Linked DNA regions of Polymorphobacter megasporae. The protein of the gene in region 2 interacts with the protein of the main gene of each other region in a pairwise test. Links are inferred from orthologs where the notes say so. Each region holds a gene or a part of one and is shown on either strand. Other genes may lie near its edges.

Evidence for each region.
Region 1: the proteins of secB (region 2) and secA interact in binary tests that used the Escherichia coli proteins (3 or more experiments, as listed by UniProt). The link is inferred for Polymorphobacter megasporae from one-to-one orthologs.

The regions. Positions count from the first base shown.
Region 1 is NZ_CP081848.1:1,822,989-1,833,031, reverse strand. Bases 1-3,324 are described here. They hold secA (preprotein translocase subunit SecA), read right to left. Parts: upstream 2,928-3,324; coding sequence 201-2,927; downstream 1-200. Other genes in these bases: KTC28_RS08630 (energy transducer TonB), read right to left, coding at 3,034-3,324; KTC28_RS08640 (hypothetical protein), read right to left, coding at 1-181. Outside these bases: more of KTC28_RS08630, read right to left, coding at 3,325-3,618; KTC28_RS08625 (GCG_CRPN prefix-to-repeats domain-containing protein), read right to left, coding at 3,707-3,958; KTC28_RS08620 (energy transducer TonB), read right to left, coding at 4,279-4,752; bifunctional glutamate N-acetyltransferase/amino-acid acetyltransferase ArgJ, read left to right, coding at 4,796-6,022; KTC28_RS08610 (glutathione S-transferase family protein), read left to right, coding at 6,052-6,948; trxA (thioredoxin), read right to left, coding at 6,945-7,286; double-strand break repair helicase AddA, read right to left, coding at 7,373-10,043. UniProt on the Escherichia coli protein: Required for protein export, interacts with the SecYEG preprotein conducting channel.
Region 2 is NZ_CP081848.1:635,954-645,495, reverse strand. What follows is about bases 1,810-4,632. They hold secB (protein-export chaperone SecB), read left to right. Parts: upstream 1,810-2,877; coding sequence 2,878-3,387; downstream 3,388-4,632. Other genes in these bases: murJ (murein biosynthesis integral membrane protein MurJ), read left to right, coding at 3,576-4,632; KTC28_RS03025 (Tim44/TimA family putative adaptor protein), read right to left, coding at 2,050-2,682; mltA (murein transglycosylase A), read right to left, coding at 1,810-2,046. In the rest of the region: KTC28_RS03040 (ferritin-like domain-containing protein), read left to right, coding at 1-343; KTC28_RS03035 (Smr/MutS family protein), read right to left, coding at 327-860; more of mltA, read right to left, coding at 838-1,809; more of murJ, read left to right, coding at 4,633-5,156; trpS (tryptophan--tRNA ligase), read left to right, coding at 5,153-6,175; KTC28_RS03005 (PEPxxWA-CTERM sorting domain-containing protein), read right to left, coding at 6,215-6,844; KTC28_RS03000 (DUF4136 domain-containing protein), read left to right, coding at 7,171-7,848; KTC28_RS02995 (lysophospholipid acyltransferase family protein), read right to left, coding at 7,935-8,726; KTC28_RS02990 (Fur family transcriptional regulator), read right to left, coding at 8,753-9,220; KTC28_RS02985 (Ros/MucR family transcriptional regulator), read right to left, coding at 9,282-9,542. UniProt on the Escherichia coli protein: One of the proteins required for the normal export of some preproteins out of the cell cytoplasm. It is a molecular chaperone that binds to a subset of precursor proteins, maintaining them in a translocation-competent state.

The DNA.
Region 1 (10,043 bases), 1.2 Mb from region 2 along the record:
GCGGCGTCGGCTGCCCGAGCGACGCGGGCGTGACGAGAACGATCTCGCCCTTATAGGCGAAGGTGAACGCGCCATCGCGCTTGACGTCGAGCGTCGAAGCGAACTTGCCGGGGATGAGGAAGCACGCCGCCAGCAGCAATGACGCTGCTATGGCCGATACGATCGTCGTCGCGCGCGTCATATGCCCCCCGATATTTGGCCTAGATCGTGCCGTGGCAGTGCTTGAACTTCTTGCCCGACCCGCACGGGCACGGCGCGTTGCGCGAGGTCGTTGCCATCCAATCGGCGCGCGTTGTCTCGTCGATATCGCTGAATGCCGCCGCGGCGCTGCGAGCGATGTCGAGCTGCGCCGACGGCAGGTTGCCCATTGGCCCGAAGGCGTCGCTGAACCCGGTCAGCGGGTCGACGTGGGTGGTGACGAAGCTCGGCTGCGGCGGCGCATACGTCTCGGGCTCCATCTCGAAGCGCGCGTTGGCGAGCATGCGGGTAACGTCCTCGCGGACCGTCGTCAGCATCCGCTCGAACAGCGCGAACGCCTCCGACTTATACTCGTTGAGCGGGGTCTTTTGCGCATAGGCGCGGAGGTGGATGACCTGCCGCAGCGCGTCGAGCGTCGCCAGATGCTCCTTCCAGTGATGATCGAGCGCCTGGAGGAGGAAGTTCTTCTCGATCTGGATCCACGAGTCGTGCGGGACGGCAGCGGACTTGTCGCCCATCGCCTTGTCCGACGCCGTGATCAGCCGGTCGACGAACATCTCCTGGTCGACGGCGTCTTCCTTGACCCACTCGGTGACATCGACATCGAGTCCGAGCGTCGAACGAACCGCCTCATCGAGCGCGGTGACGTCCCATTGTTCTGGATAGGTGTTCGGCGGGCAATGGAGGCCGACGAGCGCGTTGACCGTTTCGTGGCGCATGTCGAGGACGACGTCGCCGACCGCCTCGGAATCCATGATGTCCGCGCGCTGGTCGTAGACCACCTTGCGCTGGTCGTTCATCACGTCGTCGTACTGGACGACATTCTTGCGCTGATCGTAGTTCCGCGCCTCGACCTTCTTCTGCGCGGTCTCGATCGCCTTCGAGATCCACGGGTGGATGATCGCCTCACCCTCCTCAAGACCGTTGTTCATCATCCGGGCGAGCATGTTCTGCTGGCCGAAGATGCGGAGCAAATCGTCATCGAGGCTGAGATAGAAGCGGCTGAGGCCAGGGTCGCCCTGACGCCCCGAACGTCCGCGTAGCTGGTTGTCGATGCGGCGGCTCTCGTGGCGTTCGGTCCCGAGAACGAATAGCCCGCCGACCTGGCGCACCGCCTCGCGCTCGGCGAGCACCTCGGCCTTGATCCGCGCCATCGCGGCGACGCGCTCGTCACCTTCGACGCCGTCGAGTTCGCGAATGTATCGCGCCTCGTAATTGCCGCCGAGCTGGATGTCGGTGCCGCGCCCAGCCATGTTGGTCGCGATCGTCACCGCGCCGATGCGCCCGGCCTGCTCGACGATGTGCGCTTCCTGCTCGTGGTAGCGCGCGTTGAGGACGACGTGCTCGACCTGTTCCTTCTTGAGGAATTCGCTGAGCAATTCGCTCTTCTCGATCGAGACGGTACCGACGAGAATCGGCTGGCCGCGTTCCTTGGCCTCGCGGATCGTCTTGACGATCGCCTTAAACTTCTCCTCGGCGTTCTTGTAGAATTCGTCGTCGACGTCCTTGCGTTGGACCGGCAGGTTGGTCGGGATCTCGACGACGTTCAGCTTATAGATGTCGAAGAACTCGGCCGCTTCGGTTGCCGCCGTGCCCGTCATGCCGCCAAGCTTGGGGTAGAGCCGGAAGTAATTCTGGAAGGTGATCGACGCGAGCGTCTGGTTCTCGGGCATGATGTCGACGCCTTCCTTAGCCTCGACCGCCTGATGCAGCCCCTCCGCCCAGCGCCGCCCGTCCATCATCCGCCCGGTGAATTCGTCGATGATGATGACCTTGCCGTCGCGGACTATGTAGTCGGTGTCGCGCCGGTAGATCATGTTGGCGCGGAGCGCCTGGTTGAGGTGGTGGACGACCTGGGTGTTCTCGTAATCGTACAGGTTCTCGCCCTCGAGCAGCCCGGCGGCTTCAAGCGCGCGCTCGGCGATCTCGGTGCCATTCTCGGTGAGGATGACCTGCTTCTGCTTCTCGTCGATCTCGACGTCTTCGGTCTTGAACAGCTTCACCACGGCATCGACCTGCATGTACAGCTCGGACTTGTCGTCGGTCGGGCCGGAGATGATCAGCGGGGTCCGTGCCTCGTCGATCAGCACCGAATCGACCTCGTCGGTGACAGCGAAGTTGAACGGCCGCTGGACCATCGCCTCGCGCGCATACTTCATGTTGTCGCGCAGATAGTCGAAGCCGAATTCGTTGTTGGTGCCGTAGGTGATGTCGGCGGCGTACGCCTCGCGGCGGGTCGCATCGTCGAGGTTGGGGACGATGACGCCGATGCTCATGCCGAGAAAGCCGTAGACGCGGCCCATCCACTCGGCGTCGCGCGACGCGAGATAGTCGTTAACGGTGACGACGTGGACGCCCTTGCCTTCCAAGGCATTGAGATAGACCGCGAGCGTAGCGACGAGCGTCTTGCCCTCGCCGGTCCGCATCTCGGCGATCTCGCCGCGGTGGAGGACGATGCCGCCGATCATCTGGACATCGTAATGACGCTGGCCGAGCGCGCGCTTGGCGGCTTCGCGGACGGTGGCGAAGGCTTCGGGAAGAACGTCGTCGAGCGTCTCGCCCGCCGTCAGCCGCGCGCGGAACGCCGCGGTCTGCGCCTGGAGCGCGGCGTCGGACATCGCCGAGATGCTCGGCTCGTGGCTGTTGATCTTGGCAACCAGCGGCGCGAGCGAGCGAACGTAGCGCTCGTTCGACGAGCCGAAGATGCGCTTCGCGATGCCTGCAAACATGGGAACCCTAACCGTAATCCGGGGCGCTGGCGCGCTCTACCGGGACCGGCGGGACATAGGGAGCGGCACCCGCTTAGTCAATTCAGGCGGCCGGCGCACACCTTGGCTATTTTACGGTGACCGGGCCCGTGGCGAAGCCGACGCTGAGGAGCGATACCGCCCGGACCGGGCTGCCCGACGCGTCGCGCACGACGGGCCGCACGAGGTCGCTCACCGCCCCGCATGCAAGCCGGTCGAGTTGCAACACCCCGCTCGACGCGGCGACCGCGCAGGTTTGAACCTTGCCCGTCGGGTCGGCGACGATACGCAGGTCGGTGACGGCTCCTGGCGGCGCGCGATCGACTGTCATCGCGAAGTCGACATCGGACACCGGCAGGGCGCGATTGACAGCGAAACTCTGTCGAACCCGCGCGGCGATCAGCTGGCCGGCCTCGTCGCGGGCGGGCGTAAATCGGGCAACCCGGCCGGCCCGCTCGCACGCAACCTTGTCGACCAACGACGACCCGCTCGACACCGCAACCGTGCAGCGGCTGACCCGTCCCGACGTATCGATGAACATGTCGACCCACGTCACCATCGGTGCGGTGGTGGCCGCGAGCACCGACGCCTGCGAGACGTCGAGCATCTTCGGCGTGAATTGCGGGACCGGCATGGCCCCGAGCAAAGCACCCACGATCATCGTTAACGGCATGACATTCTCCCCAGGGCGACAGACAGCAAAGTGGCCGCAGCGTGTCAATAACGCTGCGGCCACCCGGCTAATTCGAATTCTCTGTGGCTTAGCGGTACCGCCAGCCACCGCGCCAGCGATCGCGATTATGCCAATATCGCTGTCCATCCCAATAGCCGCGGCCATGGTAGTAATTGCCGATAACCAAGCCGGGTGCGACGACGACCGGCCCGCGCATCGGGCGGCAGTGGCCGTACGGGCCGCGGAATGCGCCGGGACCGCAGCCGTCGCGGGCCTGCGCAGCCGTCCCAGCCGCGAGCGTCACGCCAGCGGCAAGCGCGATTGCCAGAAACTTGTTCATGATGATCTCTCCTCACAAATCGAACCTGTTAAACCCCGGCCCGACCGGGCAGTTCCGACGTGCCGGTCTATGCGCGCGTGACTGAAGCGGCGATTTACAGGGTCCAAGAGCACCGTCACCCGGAGCCGGTGCTTTCTGGTCAGTCCGACGGTCTGGACGCCAGAAAGCCGACGCTGACTTCGCGCACGGCGCGAAGCGGTTGCCCATGCCCGTCGCGCCCGGGGCTGAACGCGGTCGCCCTCATCTGCATGCACGCGAGCCGATCGAGCTGAATGGCTCCGCTCGACGTTGCCACATCACAGGTCGAAACACGGCCGGTGTCATCGATCAGGAGACAAGGTCGGCGGTAACACCCTCCCCGGTTTGGGTAGGCGGCTGACGGGAATTGCGAAATCGACGGTTCGTTGGCCAGCGTCACGACCGCGCTTCGCCTCGGTGTCATGCGCCGCCTTAATCTTCGAGGGACGCACGCGCGGATTACGGAGGGAAGTGCTGTTGAAGTCATAGCGCAACACGGCGGCGATTGGATTCCCGTCGGCATCGCGACCTGGGGTGAGACGCGGACCGCGCATAAGCACGTGGCATGCAGCCCGATTGAAGCCTGCCGCCTTGTCCGGCAGCGTAACCTCGCAGTGGACGGGCTGCCCGGTGCTATCGATCGTCACCTCGACTCGCGCCGCGGACCCCTCCCGCGACGCAGCCCTAGCAACCTGATCGATATCGACGACCCATTTCTTGACGGGAACTGGCATCATCGCCGTCGCCACAGCTGCCGCGCCCGCCAAAAGCAACATCGCACTTGTCTCCCCGCTCGCAGGTCAGCAAAGCGGGCAGGCCATGTCAACGATCTCCCCCCTCGCCCGCCCCTTCCCCGCGATGCCGCCGGTCGCAGGTGTCCGCATCGGCACCGCGACGGCGGGGTACAAGGCGTGGACGCGCGCCGACGTCACACTGGTCGAGTTCGCTCCCGGCACCACGGTCGCGGGGGTGACGACGAAGTCGAAGTGCCCGTCACCCGAGGTCGACTGGTGCCGCGCGGCGTTGACCGGGGGGAGCGCCCGCGCGCTGGTGGTAAACGCCGGCAATTCCAACGCCTTCACCGGCCGGTCGGGGCGCGAAGCCAGCCAAGCGCAGGTCGACCGCGCGGCCGCGCTGGTCGGCTGCACCTCGGGCGAGGTCTTCGCCGCGTCGACCGGAGTCATCGGCGTGCCCCTCCCCGCCGACAAGGCGACCGCCGGGGTTGCGGCGGCGTACGCGGCACTGGGGTCCGCGAGCTTCGAGGACGCGACCCACGCGATCGGCACGACCGACACCTTCGCCAAGGGCGCAACCGCGACCGCGTTCATCGGCGCGACGCGAGTCACCGTCTGCGGCATCGTCAAGGGATCGGGGATGATCGCCCCCGACATGGCGACGATGCTCGGCTTCATCTTCACCGACGCGAGCGTCGCCGCACCGCTGCTCCAGACGATGTTGAGCGCGGCTACCGAGCAGACTTTTAACGCGATCACCGTCGACAGCGACACCTCGACGTCGGACACCGTCCTCGCCTTCGCCACCGGCGCGGCGGGCAATTCGCCGATCTCCGCCGTCGACGATCCGGGAGCCGATGGCTTCGCCGCCGCGCTGACCGACGTCTGCCGCAAGCTCGCGCAACTCGTCGTCCGCGACGGTGAAGGCGCGACCAAGTTCGTCACCGTCACCGTCGAAGGCGCCGAGGACGACCGCGCGGCAAAGGTCGTCGCGATGAGCATCGCCAACTCGCCGCTGGTCAAGACCGCGATCGCCGGCGGCGACGCCAACTGGGGGCGCGTCGTCATGGCGGTCGGCAAGGCAGGCGAGGCCGCCGACCGCGACCGGCTCGACATCAGCTTCGGCCCGACGCTGGTGGCGACACGCGGCGCGGTCGTCGACGGTTATGACGAGGCCCCGGTCGCGCGCCATCTGAGCGGGACCGAGATCGAGATCGGCGTCGACCTCCACCTTGGGCACGGCCGCGCCCGGGTGTGGACGTGCGACCTGACCCACGGCTACATCAGCATCAACGGCGACTACCGCAGCTAAGACGGAGCCGGCCACAGGGGAGAGAGCGCGTGACGATCGTCCTGCATCATTACGAGACGTCGCCGTTCAGCGAGGTGCTGCGGCTCGCGCTCGGGCTCAAGAATGCCGATTACTGGTCGGTGATCATCCCCAACATCGCGCCGAAGCCGCTTTTGACCCCGCTGACCGGCGGGTATCGCAAGACCCCGGTGCTCCAGATCGACGCCGACATCTATTGCGACACGTGGATCGCGGCACAGGCGATCGAGGCGCTGCCGGGGCCGACGCTGTATCCCGAGCCGCTCGGCCGTGCTGGCGACTTTATCGCTGCGATGGCGGGCGGCCCGATGTTCTTCGCCGCGGTCGGCGCAGCGATGGCCCCGATCGCCGACAAGATTCCCGACGCCTTCTGGGCCGACCGCGCGGCGCTGTTCGGCCTGTCGCGCGACCTCGTCAAGGCGCGCGCACCGCATAGCCGGGCACAGTTCACGGCGGGCATCGCGCGGCTCGACGACAGCCTCGCAGGTCGCGATTTCATCGGTGGCAATACGCCGGGCTACGCCGACTTCGCGCTGTACATGCTGGCGTGGTTCCAGCGCCGCTTCAACCCCGCCGCGCCGATCCTCGACCCCTATGCAAACGTCAACGCGTGGGAAGCGCGGGTCAAGGCAATCGGTCACGGCAACCCGCATATGTCCGACGCGCAGGATGCACTCGCGCTGGCGCACGGCGCGACCCCCGATCTGAGCGAGGCGATCGACGCTGCGTCGGGGTTCCGCGCGGGTCAGCCGGTGACCGTAGCAACCGAGGACCCGGGGGCCGACAAGGTCGAGGGTAAGCTGCTCAGGCTATCCGACCGCGAAATCGTGATCCGCCGCGACGATCCCGATGCCGGGACCGTCGCGGTGCATTTCCCGCGGCTGGGACAGGTCTTGCGCCCGGCTTAGGCGACCTTCGTCGCGTCGTCGCCGAGTTCCCCCTCAAGCCAGCTCTTGAGATGCGACTTCGGAGCGGCACCGACTTTAGTCGCGACCGCGTTGCCGTCCTTGAACAGGATCATCGTCGGTATGCCGCGGACGCCGTATCGGGTGGGGGCATCGGGGTTCTCGTCGATATTGAGCTTGACGATGTCCACGCCGGCGAGCTCGTCGTTGATCTCCTCGAGCGCGGGACCGATCTGGCGGCACGGACCACACCATTCGGCCCAGAAGTCGACGAGCACCGGGCGGCCCGAGGTGATGACGTCGCTGTGAAACGAGGCGTCGGTAACGTGCTTGGTGGCCATGATCTGCTCCTGATAACGGGATAGAAAGTAAGCGCCGATCGCTCCGTGTTCAACTCGCATGCCGCCCAAGCGTTTCTTGGGGGTGATCAACCAGGCGCGTGAGCCGCGAGCAGCGCCGCGGGCAGCTCGATCAACGTTGCGTCGTGGGTATACAGCAGCGCCGCCTCGACCGCCTTGTCAGGAAATATCCGCGCCAATGCCGCCGCATAGGCCGCCATCTGGCGAAGGTGGTAGGGCACGACCGACGCGGCATCGGCGGGAACCCGCGCGCCGGTCTTGAAGTCGATCACCTGAACGCGGTCGGCTCCGATCAGCAACCGGTCGACGGTTCCGGCGATAACGATGTCGCCAACAGTCGCCGCGATCGGTGCCTCGGCTAGCGCATCGGGGCCAAACAGCGCTGCAAATCGAGGAGCAGCGATGATATCGAGCGCGCACGCGGCGATGCCGTCGCGTTCGACGGCAGGAAGATCGGGAGCGGCGCGCGCGAGCCATGCCGCCGCGACCCCGGTGCGAGCCTCCGCCGCAACCCCCGGCAGCCGCTCGAACAAGGTGTGGAGCAGCTGCCCGCGTCGCGCCGCCGCCTTCGCCGCCGGTCCGGGCGGCGGCTGGGCGACATCGTCTGCCGCAATCGTCGACGGGCTGAGCGGACGCGGCGGGCGCGCTTCGGGGGCGGCAGTCGTCGTCGCCCATTCGGGCAGCGCGATGTCCGCCGGGACATGCACCGCGCGCTGCTCGGGGGTCACGACGGTCCCTGCGCGGTGAACCCGCGCCGATCCCCAGATCGGGTCGGCGTCCTCGGCGAGGTCCCATTCGTTGGTCATCGCGCGCTCGACCGCCTTGTACCAGCTATCGGCAGGCACCTCGGCGGGCTTGTCGCCGCGCGCCTTGGCGAGCGCACCGCCGATGAACAGGAGGTCTTCGGCGCGGGTCAGCGCGACGTAGAGAAGCCGCCAATGCTCGGCAGCAGCAGCCTCGGCGCGCGCCTCAGCCTCGGCGGCGATGATGCCGACCTTGCCCGCCTTGCCGCCGTGGAACACCGGCACCGGCTCGCCGCCGTCGAGCGCGAGCATGACGTGGCCGTCGCGGTCGCGCGGCAGTTCCTTGGTCGCGTCGGCGAGGACAACGACCGGTGCCTGCAACCCTTTCGCGCCGTGTACCGTCATGATCCGCACCGCGTCGACGGGCGCGTCGGGGTCGCGCTTGAGGTCGATGTCGTCCGACTCGATCCAGCTAAGGAATCCTTGCAGCGACGGCGCGTTCGCCGTCTCGAACGCGAGCGCCTGGCCGAGCAACGCTGCGATCTGGTCGCGCGCCTCCGCCCCCAGCCGCCCGAGCAGCCGCTTGCGCCCCTGCAACGGCCCCGACAGGATCGTTTCGAGGAACTCGTATGGCGGCGCGAAATCGGCGAGGCCGAGCGCCGCCGACAGAAACTCACTCGCCGCGCCGCCCGCATCGCGGACCGCCGACCACAAGGTCCCCCGGCGCGGATGCGCGAGCGTGAACAAATCGTCCTGGCTCATCCCGATGAACGGCGAGGTCAGCAGTGCGGCGCACGTCAGGTCGTCGTCGGGCTGGAGCGCGAAGCGGATCAGCGCGAGCAGGTCCTGAACGGCGAGCGGCGCGGTCAACCGCAGCCGGTCGACTCCCGCCACCGGCACCCCGAAGTCGTGGAGCGCGGCGACGAGCGCGCCGACGAACTCACCGCGGCTGCGAACCAGCACGAGGATGTCCTCGGGGCGGCACGTCCGGCCCCGCGCGGGCAGGTCAAGCGCGGTCGCCGGGTTGAGCCACGCCGCGATCTGCCGCGCGAGCTTATGCGCCATCAGCACCTGCGCCGCAGGGAGCCACGGCGCGTCGTCGTCGGTGACTTCCTCGTCGGCCTCGGGGACCAGCGGCGGCCACAGCGTCACGCTGCCGACCGCGTCGGCACGGTGCGCGGCGTGGGGCAGCACGCCTTCGTTCATCCCGAGCGCCTCGTGGCCAAGGTCGTCGATCACCGCGTTGACGACCTCGAGCACCGCCGGTGTCGAGCGGAACGAAAGCGTCATCGGCAGGTCGCTCCAGCCGAGCCCGGCGTCCTCGGCCTTCGCCTTGAAATGCCCCTGCCGCCCCTCGAAGATCTTCGGGTCCGACCCCTGGAAGCTGAAGATCGCCTGCTTGAAGTCGCCGACGACGAACAAGGTGCGCTGGACGTCACGCGCGCCCTCGCCGTCGAAGAACTCGTCGGTCAGCGCCTCGACGATGTCCCACTGCGCCTCGTTGGTGTCCTGCGCCTCGTCGACGAGCAGGTGGTCGATCCGACGGTCGAGCTTGTAGCGGACCCACGCGCTCGCGCCGTCGCCCTTGAGCAGCGCCGCCGCGCGCGCGATCATGTCGTCGTAGTCGATCACCCCGGCGCGGTGCTTGTGAAGCGCGTACGCCCCGCCGAGCCGCGCGCCGACGCGCAGGTGGCGCGCGGCGTTGGCGACCGCGTCAAGCAAGCGGCGGACGGCGGCGACGGCGGTGATCGCCTCGCACAGCGCGTCGGCGAGGGCGATGTCGGCGGGGTCGGCCTTTTTGCCGCCGGGGACGAGGCTGGCACGGCGCTCGCCGTCCTGCCGATGGAAGACGGTGACGAGCTTGTCGAAATGCTCGGCGCGGACAGCGGGCGAACACGCCAGCCACCAGTGCAGGGTGTCGGCGGAATTGAGCGACGTCGCCCCGGCATGGCGTTCGTAGACCCCCGCAAGATGCGTGAGCGCGCCGGTGTCGATC
Region 2 (9,542 bases):
CCAGACGCATTTCACCCGTTACCACGCCGCCGCGCCGGTCCCGTTGCGCACCCGGCTAGTCGTCGCCGTCACGCGCTTCAGCGAGGCGGGCGACGACGAACTCGGCTGGGCATGGTTCGCCGCGAATGTCCTGCCGTACGACCGCACCGCGCAATATCATCGCCGCTACACCCGCGAATACGGCATCCGTGCACTCCGGCTGTACCGCCGCCGCCACGTCGATAATGGCGTGCGGATGCTGCTTCGCGCGGTGGCCTTGCGCCCCAATGGCACGCTGTTCCGCATGGCGTCGGCGGCAATGTGGGGCCTCCTCCGCCTGCGGGTCGCTACCGCCGCAGGATGACGTACCACGCGCCGCCGCCGCCGTGGCGCGGGTGGGCGGGGCGAAGCGCGGCGATATAGGGACGCAGGTCGGACGACTGGAGCCAGTCGCGGAGCGAGGCGCGGATCACCCCGCGCGGACGCCCAAAGTTATTGGCAATGTCGTCGCTGTCGCGTGCGCCCTTGCCGGTAATGACAAGCATGATCCGCGCGCCGCCGGTCGCCGCTTCGACAATCATCCGCGTCAGCAGTGCGTGGGCGCGGTCGCGCGTATAGCCGTGCAGGTCGACCGTCAGGTCGGGGGCGAGCCGCCCGCTCCGCATCTTGCGGTCCCAGCCGCCGTCGAGCGTCGCCGCGTCGACGGCGATCCGGTTCGCCGCGGGGGCGCGCTTGGGCGGCGGGGGTGCAGGCGGCGGCTGGTCGACTATGACGCGCGGGGCGGGGCCGACGATCGGGCGGACGCGTCCCGGCAGCGGCCGGACCGACGCCGCGACCTGCGCCCATAATGCGCTTTCGTCAGGGTGCAGGCGGCGCGCCATGGACCAGCCTTTCGGCGGCGGCGGCAGGCAGGAGCAGGGTGACGCTGCCGGTCGACGACAGCCCGCCGGCGGTCGCGCGCGCCGCTGCTCCGGCTCCCCAGAAAACGTCGAGCCGGTTCGCACCCTTGATCGCGCCGCCGGTGTCCTGCGCGACGACAAGGTTGCGGAACGGCGCGCCGTCGACCGTCGTGTCGAGCCACACGGGGCCGCCGAGGACGACGAACTTCGGGTCGGCGGCGACGCTGACGCGTGGGGTGAGCGGGACGCCGATCGCGCCGGTCGGGCCAAGGTCGGCGGGGGTCGTCAGGACGCGGAAGAAGACGTAGCTGCGGTTGGCGCGCATCAGTTGGCGCCCGTCGGCGGGGTGGCTGCGCATCCAGCCGATGATGCCGTCCATCGTCGCCTGCCCGGGCGCGAGGACGCCGCGATCGCGGAGCAGCTTGCCGATCGCGGTGTAGGCGTGGCCGTTCTGGCCGTCGTAGCCGACGCGAAGGATCGTGCCGTCGGGCAGCCGCAATCGTCCCGATCCCTGGATCTCGAGGAAGAACGCCTCGTACGGATCCGCCGCCCACGCGAGTTCGAGGCTGCGACCGGTGAGCGCGCCGTCGTCGATCGCGGCACGATCGAAATAAGGAACGAAGGTCTTGCCCGCGATCCGCCCGCGGACGTGCTTTCCGTTCAGGCTGGTGTCGAATGTACCGAGGTCGAGGTCGATAAGGTCGAGCGGGCGGCGGTAGAGCGGCACCGCGAAGCCCGGCGCTGCGGTGCGCGACCCGGCGAGTTCGGGCTCGAAATAGCCGGTATCGAGGCCGCGACCGTCACCGGCGACCACGGGGCGGAGCGCGGTGGCGAAGAATGCGCGCGGGTCGGTCGCGGTCGCGGCGGCGGCACAGGCGGCGGTCCAGTCGCCGGGCAGCGTCAGCCCGCTTGCGTCGGTCCGCTTGAGTAACGCTGGGCATGACCGGCGAAATGCGGTCAGCGCCGGGCCGAAGTCGGCGGTCGCAAACCCCGGACGGCTGGCGAGCGGCGCAGCAAAGGCAATCGTGGGGCGCGGTGTCTCGGCCTTTACGGCGACGCGAGAAGGAGCGGGCGGGACCGTCGCAACCTTAACGCCGCCCGCGCAACCCGCGAGCACCAGACCAGCGGCGACGGCGAGCGCCCGCAACGGGGCGAGCCGGAACGTCACCGCTTACGCGTGAACGTCGGTGGCGATCAGGAGCCAAGCCGGATCGTAGGTGCCGACATGGCGGCTGAACGTCCAGACGTCGTGGGTCTCGGCATCTGCGGTCGATCCCTCGGCGACGATATCGGCGTCGAAGCGAACGGTGACTTCGGCCATCTGCCCGATCATCTGCGCCGCGGTGATCGCCGCCGCGTCGATGCGAACGAGCTTGTTCGCCAGGGCGGTGCCGCCCCGCTGCTCGATCGCGCGCTGGAAGTGCGTCGCGACCTCGTCCGAGACGAGCTTGTCCATCGCTGCCGCGTCGCCCGACCAATAGGCTTCGAGGATCATGCGGTACGCGGCCTGCGCGCCTGTGACGAACTTCTCCGGCTCGAAGCTCGGGTCGGCGTCGGCAACCGCCTGCAGTGCGGGGGCAAGGTCGGCGGCGGTGCCGGTAGGAACGGTGATGAGGCGGCGCGCCGGGGCCTCGACGCGGGTCGCGGCGACGGACACCACCGCGGGGTTGCCCGGGCGAAACGCATCACCGACCGGCTTCTCGCTGCCCGTCCGCTTGCCGAGGACGCTGACGAGGCGCAGCCCGATGAAGCCAGCGAGCATCGCCAGCAGCACGATCTCGATCCAGGTTCCGCTGTCCGACATTGGTCTTCGCCTCTGGTAACGTACCGAACCATAGCAACGCACGGCGCGCCGGTCCATCGGTGTGACATAGGTGCACGCACCTGCGGTACAACCGACCCCTCCAACGCTTGCGCGCCCGGTTGGTGCCTGATAGCGGGTCGGTCCGGCATTTTCCCAGATGAGAGACAAGACATGGTCGACGAGACCGACGACTTCATGGGCGCAACCGATGGCGTGATGGGCGGTGGCAACGGCCTCGACGCCGCCGCGTCGACGCAGCCGCAGGTCAGCATCCTGACCCAGTACACCAAGGACATGTCGTTCGAGAACCCGAACGCGCCCGCGTCGCTCCAGATGGAGACCCAGCCGCGAATCGAGATCAACGTCAACGTCAACGCCCGCCGCGCCGGTGACGACCTGTACGAGGTCGAGCTCAAGATCGAGGCGCGCGCGTACAACAATGACCAGACTGCGTTCGTCGTCGACCTGCTGTACGGCGGGCTGTTCGCGATCCGCAACCTGCCCGAGGAAGCGCTCGAGCCGTTCCTCGTCGTCGAGGCGCCGCGCATCCTGTTCCCGTTCGCGCGCCGCATCGTCGCCGACGCGACCCGCGACGGCGGCTTCCCGCCGCTGCTGCTCGAGCCGATCGACTTCGGTTCGCTGTATATGGCGCAGCAGGCGCAGTTGGCCGAGGGCGCGGGCGCCCCGGCGATGGGGAATGCCTAAGCAAGGCGCGGCCGTCCGGCAGTGAAGCGAACGCCCTTGCGTTCCTTAGCAGCCGGCGGACGCGCGCCGAGCCGGACGGCGGGGCGGCGGGTTAGTCCCGCCGAACCCGTCCGACGGCGCGGCTTTGCCGCGACCTTCTTGTTTCTCTCGTTCTGCCCTCTTCCCGCCCCGCGTAGCCGGAGAGTGGGATGAATCTCGTCCGCGCCACCGGCACGATCGGCGGCCTTACCCTGATCAGCCGCGTCCTTGGTTTCGCCCGCGACGTCCTATTCGCGCGCTTCGTCGGCGCGGGACTTGCGTCCGACTGCTTCCTCATCGCCTTCCGCCTGCCCAACCTGTTCCGCGCCTTGTTCGCCGAGGGCGCGTTCTCCGCCGCGTTCGTGCCGATGTTCAGCCGGACGCTCGGGCCGGGGCGCGGCGACGGGACGGGGGGCGACCTTGCCGCCGGGCGGGTGTTCGCTGAGCAGGTGCTGTCGGTCCTCCTCCCGGTCCTCGCCGGGTTCACCATTCTGATGGTCGCGCTCGCCGGGCCGGTGGTGTGGGCGATGACCGGCGGCTTCCCCGACGCGTCCCCTGAGAAATACCGCCTCGCGGTCGAGTTCACCCGGATCACCTTTCCGTATCTGCTATTGATCAGCCTCGTCTCGCTCCTGGGAGGCATCCTCAATTCGATCGGGCGCTTCTGGGTCAACGCCGCCGCGCCGATCCTGCTCAACCTCGCGCTGATCGCCGGGCTGACGCTGTTCCATGGCGCGACGCCGGTCGAAAGCGCGCGGGTCCAGTCGGCGGCGGTGACGGTCGCGGGCATCCTCCAGTTCGTCTGGCTGCTGTGGGCGTGCCACCGCGCGGGCATCAACCTGCGGCTGACGTGGCCGCGGCTGACCCCGCCGGTCCGCGCCTTGCTGCGGGTAATCGGCCCCGCCGCGCTCGGCTCGGGAGCGGTCCAATTCAACCTGCTGATCTCGACCGCGCTCGCCGCGCGCTTCCTCGGCGAGGGCGCGATCAGCTATCTCTATTACGCCGACCGCCTCAACCAGCTGCCGCTCGGGCTGATCGGCATCGGCATCGGCACCGTCCTGCTGCCGACGCTGTCGCGCCAGCTTGCGGGCGGGCTCGAAGCTCAGGCGATGCACACGCAGAACCGCGCGATCGAACTCGTTTTACTGCTGACCCTCCCCTCCGCCGCCGCGCTCGTCGTCAGCGCCGGGCCGATCATCCACACACTGCTCGAACACGGCCGCTTCACCGCCACCGCTTCGGTCGCGACCGCCGGAGCGCTCGCGACCTTCTCGCTCGGGCTCCCGGCGTATGTGCTAATCAAGGTGCTGACCCCGGGCTTCTACGCGCGGTCGGACACCAAGACGCCGGTGCGGATCGCGGTCGCATCGATGCTCGTCAACCTCGTCGGCAACATCGCCCTGATCTGGCCGCTCGGAATCCTCGGCATCGCACTGTCGACCGCGATAGCGGCGTGGGTCAATGCCGGGCTGCTTTACCTCACCCTCCACCGCCGCCGCCATTTCAGCGTCGACCACCGTCTGCGCAAGAATGCATGGCGGCTCGTCGCGGCGAGCGCGGTCATGGCGGCGGTGCTGCTCTTCGCTGACCGCCTCGTCGCGCCGTGGATGACCGGCAGCCTCGTCGAACGCGGCGTCGCGCTCGCGCTGTTGATCGCGGGCGGCGGGATCGCCTATGTCGTGGCGGCGTATCTCCTCCGCGCCTTCTCGCTCGCCGACCTCAAGAGCCAGCTCCGCAGGGCCCCCAAATGAACCGCGTTTTCTCCGGCATCCAGCCGACCGGCAACCTCCACCTCGGCAACTACCTCGGCGCGCTGCGCAACTGGGTGGCGATGCAGGACGGGACCGGCGGGCATCCGGCCTACGAGTGCATCTATTGCATCGTCGACCTCCACGCGATCACGATGCCGCACGACGCGGGCGGGCTGGCGAATGCGACGCGGTCGATGGCGGCGGGCATTCTCGCCGCCGGGATCGACCCCGCGCGGACGATCCTGTTTGCCCAGAGCGCGGTCGCGGTCCACGCCGAGCTCGCGTGGGTGCTGATGAGCATCGCCCGCACCGGCTGGCTCGACCGCATGATCCAGTTCAAGGAGAAGCGCGGGAAGGACGCCGAAGGGCCGAGCGTCGGGCTGTACGTCTACCCCGTCCTCCAGGCCGCCGACATCCTCGGCTACCGCGCGAGCCACGTCCCCGTCGGCGACGACCAGAAGCAGCACCTCGAACTCGCCCGCGACATCGCGATCAAGTTCAACGCGACCTACGGCGAGGGGCTGCTCGTGCCGCCGCAGCCGGTGATCGGCGGGGCGAAGGGGGAGGCGGCGCGGATCATGTCGTTGCGCGACGGCGCGGCGAAGATGTCGAAGTCCGACCCGTCCGACGCGAGCCGGATCGACCTGACCGACACCGCCGAGGCGATCGTCGCCAAGATCAAGCGCGCCAAGTCCGACGCCGACGTGCTTCCCGACACCGCTGCCGGACTCGAGGGCCGCCCCGAGGCGCGCAATCTCGTCGGCATCTATGCCGCGCTGGCTGGAATGACCGTCGACGCGGTGCTGGCCGAGTATGGCGGCAAGGGTTTCGGCGCATTCAAGCCGGCGCTCGCGGAGCTGACGGTGGCGAAGCTCGCGCCGATCAATGCGGAATACGTCCGCCTGATCGCCGATCCGGGGCACATCGACACTGTCCTGCGCGATGGTGCCATGCGCGCTCGCACGATCGCCGAACCGGTGCTGGCAAAGGTCTACGACGCGGTTGGATTCCTGCGATGACCGGGACAGGTTGCATGCGTTCGCGGAAATCCTGAACCGTTACGCTGCCACCGGCCGTCGACGACGCAGCGCGGTGCCGACGAGTCCGAAGCCGCCGATCATCAACGTCCAGCCCGCCGGTTCCGGAACAGCACCACCTTCGAGCGAAAAGGCGAGATCGGTTGGCAGAGCCGTACTCTCACCGAAAAAGACCTGATATGCCGTGCCGTTGCCGCCGTTGCCTGCCGCCCAGCCCCATGACGGCGGGTAAGTCAGGTCCGGAACGATCGACAGCCAGTACTTCGTCCCGCCGGTCGCGGCGAAATCGACCGCCGCCGAATACGAACCAACGACGCCGGTAAGGCTTTCGCCGGCATTGCCCGCGATCTTCGTGCTGTAGAGAGTCGCACCGGGCGCCGAGGCGGAGTCGGCGGAGAACGTCAGTGTAAAGGCGGTGATGGTGCTAGGCGCGCCGACGAAATACGCTCCAACGAAGTCGACCGTGGTAATTCTGGCCGAGCTTCCGAGCGTAAAGTCATCCGATGCGACGGCGAAATAGCCATACGTCCCGGAGGTGTCGTTCTGGCTGGCGTAAGCGGCGCCGCCCGACGTCGCCGACTGCGAATAAAGCGTCGAGGCACCCGCCGATGCAGCACTGACCAGTAGCATCGACACGAAGAGGATTTTCATAATCAATTGACCTAGCAGTGCATTGCCGTTCAGTAATTTTAGCAAGAAGCGTGCCAAAACGTTAACCAATTGAAATCTTTGTCGGGCGACGGTGTGATCGGAATCAGACTGTAAACGTGCCCGACAATCTACGGCTTTCGACCAGCGGGGCGAAGGAGCGCTGCTGTTTTCCGACCGTCGATCGCCCTAATCGTCCGGCTGGCTTGAACCGTCGCGCCCGGACGCCATATTCGAGGGACAGGAACCCTCTGCCGCGTATTCGGGTTCACACCTTATTCACCGCCAGGTCGATAAGGCGGTTCATCATTCGTTTCGAGGGTAGCCACATGCGTTTTGCCACTATTGCTCCGCTGGTCGCGCTGACCCTCGTTGGTGCCTGCGCCGAGCCGTTCGAGGCGCGGGTCGCGCGCTTCCAGCAGCTTCCCGCCCCCTCCGGCCAGACCTTCACGATCCAGTCGCGTGACGCGCGCAAGGCGGGCGGGCTCGAGTTCGCGACCTACGCCAACCTGGTCACGCAGCGCCTCGAGGCGGTCGGCTATCGCCCCGCCGCCGATCCGCGCGCAGCGACGCTCGTCGTCAACTTCGACTATGCGGTCGGCATGCCGCGCGAGCGGATCGAATCGACCCCGGGCTTCGGCTATGGCTACGGCGGCTTCGGCCCGTACGGCGGGTTCGGCTACGGCGGGTTCGGTCGTCGCGGGTTCGGCTATGGCGGCTTCGGTTACGGCGGCGGTTTCGGCGGGTTCGGTTATGGCGGCTTCGGCGGCTATGGCTACGGCCCCGAGATTTATTCGGTGACCCAGTACAACAGCTACGTCGACATGCGGATCAACCGCGTCGCCGACAATCTCAGCGTCTTCGAGGGCCGCGCCGAGACCGTCGCGACGACGAATGACCTGACAAAGTTGGTCCCGAACTTGATCGCCGCGATGTTCACCAACTTTCCCGGCAATTCGGGTCAGACGGTCAAGGTTCGCGTCGATACGTCGAAGCACCCCGGATAAATCCGGCGTTCCGGATGCGCGCCAATCCGGCGGCGCGGTTCGGGACGGGGTGCGGTCGATGTGCGGGGTGTGTGCGGCAGGCCGGATCAGGCCTCGCCGCGCATCATCTTGCGGTAACCGTCGGCGATCACGTTGTGACAATGCAGCGCCAGCGCTTTGCGGTCGGCGAAGTCGCCAACTTTGACGGCCGGGAAAAATCGTAACTCTGCCCGTACCTTACCGAGCGACATGAAGCTGAGCATATGCGGCGCGAGCGCGGTGTCGCCGATCCACGCGATGTCGGGCAGGCGTTCCCGTGTGATCGGGATGCCATTGAGCCGCGTATAGGCGATCGCGACCGGCTGGATGATAAAGTCCTCGCAGCCCGGCCCCTCGATCGCGGCAAATAAAGCCGACTTGAAGGGCAGCACCGAGACGCCATCGCTATTGGTTCCTTCGGGGAACAGGATGACATTCTCGCCCGCCGCGAGACGCTCGACTATCGCATTGCGCGCTTCACCAGTCTTCTGCCGGCGGTCGCGTTCGACATAGACTGTCCGGCTCAACGTCGATAGCCAGCCGACCGGGCCGTAATTGGCAACTTCAGACTTGGCTACGAACGCCGCAAGGATATTGCTCCCCATCACGGGAATATCGGCCCAGCTGACATGGTTGGCGACAAACAGCACCCCCCCGCGCCGCTCCTGCCGCCCGTGAACGACGACATGGATGCCGAGCGACCGGGTCAAGGCGCGATGGAAAAGCCACGGAATTCGCGGGCGATTCTTGGGGGAGATCCGCCGCATCGCCAGTTCGATCGGCACCAGCGCCGCCGCCGCCGCGCCGATCCCGGCAAACGCCCGTGTCCGCCCGAAGCCACGCCCGCGCACCGGACGCATCCGTGCCACGCGCGTCGCCGGGCTGGTCACGTCGGCGTGGCTACCGGGGACTTCGCGACCGCGGGTTCGTCCGCCGAGGACTTCACGATCGGCACGCCGTATAATTCCATGCGATGATCCACGAGCCGGAAGCCGAGGCGCTCGGCGATCTTGCGCTGAAGTTCCTCGAGCTCGGCGTCATGAAATTCAATGACTTGACCGCTCTCGATGTCGATCAGATGGTCGTGATGTTCCTCGCCCGCCGCTTCGTAGCGCGAGCGCCCGTTGCGGAAGTCGTGGCGCTCGAGGATGCCGTATTCTTCGAACAGGCGGACGGTGCGGTAGACCGTCGCAATCGAAATGCCCGGGTCGATCGCCGCCGAGCGACGGTGCAGCTCCTCGACATCGGGATGATCGACCGCATCCGACAGGACGCGCGCAATCGTCCGGCGCTGCTCGGTGATCCGCAGACCCTTCGCCGCGCACAACGTCTCGATATCGATCCTGCCGCTCATCGGGTCACGTCCTGCTGCCGCCGCACCCTAGAAAGGCCGGGGCGCAGCGGCAAGCCGTGGCTTAGCGCGAGCGCGCAACGTTGCGCTTGGTGCCGAGGCCGATCTTCTTCGCGAGCGTCCGGCGCTGCGCGGCATAGTCGGGGGCGACCATGGGATAATCGGCGGGCAGCGACCATTTGGCGCGATAGGCGTCGGGGGTCATGCCGTAGCGCGTCATCAGGTGGCGCTTGAGCATTTTCAGCTTCTTGCCGTCTTCGAGGCAGACGATGTGATCGGGCTTGATCGAAGCGCGGATCGAGACGGCGGGCTCGAGCTTCGGCGT